2 regions of the Photobacterium makurazakiensis genome follow, and region 2 is predicted to be linked to the other one. Evidence: predicted binding sites of a transcription regulator. Region 2 holds the regulator's gene; the other holds the start of a gene.
The links. The regulator MetJ, encoded in region 2, represses methionine synthesis genes. The targets are predictions, from matches to a motif close to TTAGACNTNTANANGTCTAA.
Positions count from the first base shown of each region.

Region 1 (2,208 bases), on a different contig from region 2:
ACGTGGTGGCCTTGCATTGGCAATGGCGATGGCAATACCTGCAGGCGTCATGGTAATACCAGATAAAAACATTGATGTTCGTGAAGTTATCCTCGTAATGACCTACTCGGTCGTCGTATTTTCAATACTCGTTCAAGGATCGACGATCACGTCACTCATTCATAAAGCAAAAGCATGGGAAGCTCAAAACAATAATTAAAAGTTTAATCTTTAACTATTCCCGCTTTTATCTGTCCAGACAATCAACACAAAAAAAGACCTGCTATGCAGGTCTTTTTTCTCGTCAGTAGAGCCCGTTCATGTAGGGTTCTATGACGTTAAGCCTTCCTAAATTAAGCCTTTACCAATTTAAGGCGTTAATATTATTCTTCTTTTGTAAAATTAGCTTCAGAGAATAAATTTAAATCATACGGTGTCTGCTGGTACACACAGTAATTTAGCCAATTTGAAAATAATAGGTGGCCATGACTACGCCAACTCGCTATCGGTGGGTTATCTGGATTATCATCAGGATAGTAATTAACAGGAATTGTTGGCTCCATCCCTTCAGTACGATCTCGAATAAACTCATTATGTAAAGTTTCAACATCGTATTCAGGGTGTCCAGTTACAAACACATTACGCTTATCTTTGGTTGCAGCTAAATACACCCCGGCTTGTTCTGAGGTTGCCAATATATCTAAATCGGTATGATCACTGAGGTATTCAGCTGAAAAGTCAGCATAGCGCGAGTGAGGCGCTAAGAAAGTGTCATCAAACCCTCTAAGAATAGGATGATGGCAATCATGAGTACGGTGGCCATACACGCCCGATAGCTTTTCTTTTCGTGTACGTTTCGGTAAGTCGTAAAGCAGCTTTAACCCAGCTTGGGCGGCCCAGCAAACAAACAATGTTGAGGTAACATGCTGTTTAGCCCAATTCATGATCGTTTGGATCTCATCCCAATACAGTACATCTTCAAATTGAACAAGGCCTAGTGGCGCTCCAGTCACAATCAGGCCATCAAAATTGCGGTCTTTAACCATCTCAAATTGACGATAAAAAGTATCTAGATGCTCTGTTGGGGTATTTTTTGTTGGTCGATTATCAATCCGTAATAGCTCAACGTCTACCTGTAAGGGGCTATTTGATAATAAACGCAGAAACTGTGTTTCTGTTTCGATTTTCTTCGGCATTAAATTCAATAATAGAACCTTCAATGGACGAATTTCCTGACTTGCAGCACGAGCTTCTGACATCACAAAGATATTTTCACTCAGTAGAATATCCGTAGCTGGAAGTTGGTCAGGAATTTTAATCGGCATCTTAGTTTACTCCTTAAACATTACACCGAACGGTCCATTCTCATTTATACAATAAGATGTTTAGACGTCCAGATTTCTAAATAAAATTATAGAAGTTTATTCAATGACGCAAGAGAAAGAAGATAAAAAGAATTGGGGTTTATGGTAGGTGCATGAAAATAATTCATAATATTTTATGCTTTAGATATGAAAAAACCCAGCCGAAGGCTGGGTTTTGAAAGGGTATTCAGCAATGACCTACTCTCACATGGGGAAACCCCACACTACCATCGGCGCAACAACGTTTCACTTCTGAGTTCGGCATGGGATCAGGTGGTACCATTGTGCTATTGTCGCTGAAAAAATTAATGGTGCTAGTACCCAGATTCGAACTGGGGACCTCACCCTTACCAAGGGTGCGCTCTACCAACTGAGCCATACCAGCAAATAATTTTAATAAACAAAGTCTTACTTATATTGCTTTGTTTATTTGGTCTTCATCTTTAAACAGATAAAGAGCTAAATTTAAAGCCTGGCGATGTCCTACTCTCACATGGGGAAACCCCACACTACCATCGGCGCTATTACGTTTCACTACTGAGTTCGGCATGGGATCAGGTGGGTCCATAATGCTATGGTCGCCAAGCAAATTCTGTTTATTCACCACCTCAGGGCAGTAAATAGCAATCTGGGAAAATCTAACTAGTTTCTCAAACACCATTCAAGTGTTTCGTGGAGTCCGTAAAAACCCCTTGGGTGTTGTATGGTTAAGCCTCACGGGCAATTAGTATCAGTTAGCTCAATGCCTCGCAGCACTTACACACCTGACCTATCTACGTCGTAGTCTCCAACAACCCTTTAGGATACTTAAAGTATCAGGGATGACTCATCTCAGGGCTCGCTTCGCGCTTAGATGCTTTCAGCG
Region 1 is NZ_JAKJSJ010000014.1:150,126-152,333, forward strand. Features, by position in the region: gene L4D09_RS07235 (cation:proton antiporter) at 1-199, shown strand, start outside; gene metA (homoserine O-succinyltransferase MetA) at 363-1,304, opposite strand; rRNA gene rrf (5S ribosomal RNA) at 1,529-1,644, opposite strand; tRNA gene L4D09_RS07250 (tRNA-Thr) at 1,653-1,728, opposite strand; rRNA gene rrf (5S ribosomal RNA) at 1,814-1,929, opposite strand; partial or broken rRNA gene L4D09_RS07260 (23S ribosomal RNA) at 2,047-2,208, opposite strand, start outside.
Region 1: a site for MetJ is predicted at 1,365-1,384, ahead of metA (homoserine O-succinyltransferase MetA). Genes of this name have one in related genera too.

Region 2 (2,208 bases):
GGCCATTGATGTACTTGGTTGTTGAATGGATCACAAAATCAGCCCCTAGTGCAATGGGCTGCTGAAGGATTGGTGATAAGAAAGTATTATCAACCGCAACCAATGCGCCTTCTTGCTTTGCTGATTCACACAATGCTGCAACATCTACAATTCGTAGCAATGGGTTAGACGGTGTTTCAACCCAAACCAGTTTTGGCTTTAATGCCAATGCTTGAGCCAAGGCCTCAGGGTCGGTTTGATCAACAAAACGGACCTTAAAGTCACCTTTCGTCGCTCGCGTATTAAACAAACGATAAGTACCGCCATAACAATCGTGTGGGGCAATAACCAGATCATCTGGGCCAAGCAAGGCTGATGCGAGTAAGTTAATTGCAGCAGTACCACAGCTGGTTACCACGCCACCCGCGCCGCCTTCGAGCTCTGCCAAGGCATCGGCGAGCATGTTACGGGTAGGGTTACCAGAGCGAGAGTAATCATATTGTGGAAGCTCACCCAACCGAGGAAAGCTGTAGGTTGATGTCAGGTAAATCGGCGGCACAACGGCATTGTGCTGAGAGTCTGACTCAATGCCAGTACGAACGGCTATAGTGGCAAGCTTCTTATCACTCATATTACTTTCCTTGTCGGGGCGAGCCCCTGCTGCGAATAACGTTTATGCAACAACATAACCATATTTGCAAAAGACGTCAACACTTCTAGACGTCTACATGTCTTTGCTTATGGCAGTAAATCCGGCTAGAATTCACTCCTATCATATTTATTCAATCAAACATCGCTGAGAAGGTTAACAATGGCAGAGTGGAATGGCGAATACATCAGTCCATACGCGGAACACGGTAAGAAAAACGAACAAGTAAAAAAAATTACTGTTTCGATTCCATTGAAGGTGCTTAAAATTTTAACTGATGAGCGAACTCGTCGTCAGGTGAATAATTTACGCCATGCCACCAACAGCGAGTTGCTATGTGAAGCTTTCTTGCACGCATACACGGGTCAGCCCCTGCCGACCGATGAAGATATCCGTAAAGATTGCCCTGACGACTTGCCAGCCGAAGCAAAAGCGCTGATGGAAGAGATGGGCATTAAGTACGAAGACATTAACGAGTAAGCCTCACTTTTCTCGTCAACAAAAACCAAAAAACCAGCCTGGGGCTGGTTTTTTATTGGTCAGGTAATCTAAAGCAGATTAACTTTCCATATAACCGACAGGCATCTCGATTCGAGCTACACCCGAATCAATCGCTGCTTGCGCGACTGCCTTCGCAACGCGTGGTAGCAAACGTGGGTCCATCGGTTTTGGAATAATATAGTCGGTGCCAAACTCTAGTTTATCGACACCTGCCGCTTTAACCACTTCCGTAGGTACTGGCTCTTGGGCTAGTTCACGGATCGCTTTTACCGCAGCCAATTTCATTTCATCATTAATTTCACTCGCACGCACATCCAATGCACCGCGGAAAATGAATGGGAAACAGATAACGTTGTTTACCTGATTCGGGTAATCAGAACGGCCTGTACCCATAATTAAATCATCGCGAACGGCATGGGCCAGTTCTGGTTTGATTTCTGGATCAGGGTTTGAGCAGGCAAAAACAATCGGCTGATCCGCCATGAGCTTAAGCAGTTCTGGCGCAAGCAAATCTGGACCAGATACACCGACAAAGATATCAGCACCTTCGATAACATCTTCTAATGTGCGCTTATCAGTATTGTTGGCGAATAGTTGCTTATATTCATTAATGTCGTCACGACGCGTATGGATCACACCTTTACGGTCAAGCATGTAGATCTTCTCACGCTGTGCGCCACACTTGATCAATAGCTCCATACAAGCAACCGCAGCCGCACCAGCACCTAGACAAACAATCACAGCTTCGCTAATTTCTTTGCCTTGAAGCTCAAGTGCATTAAGCATGCCCGCAGCCGTTACAATCGCAGTACCGTGCTGATCATCATGGAAAACCGGTACATGACAACGCTCAATCAAACGCTTTTCAATCTCGAAGCAGTCTGGGGCTTTGATATCTTCAAGGTTGATACCACCGAAGGTGTCAGCAATGTTCGCAACGGTATCAACAAACTCATCGATCGTACGGTGTTTAACTTCGATATCAATCGAATCTAGACCAGCGAAGCGCTTAAACAATAGCGCCTTACCTTCCATGACTGGCTTCGATGCCAATGGGCCTAAATTACCAAGACCAAGGA
Region 2 is NZ_JAKJSJ010000013.1:152,849-155,056, reverse strand. Features, by position in the region: gene L4D09_RS06295 (O-succinylhomoserine (thiol)-lyase) at 1-610, opposite strand, end outside; gene metJ (met regulon transcriptional regulator MetJ) at 791-1,108, shown strand; gene L4D09_RS06285 (malic enzyme-like NAD(P)-binding protein) at 1,187-2,208, opposite strand, start outside.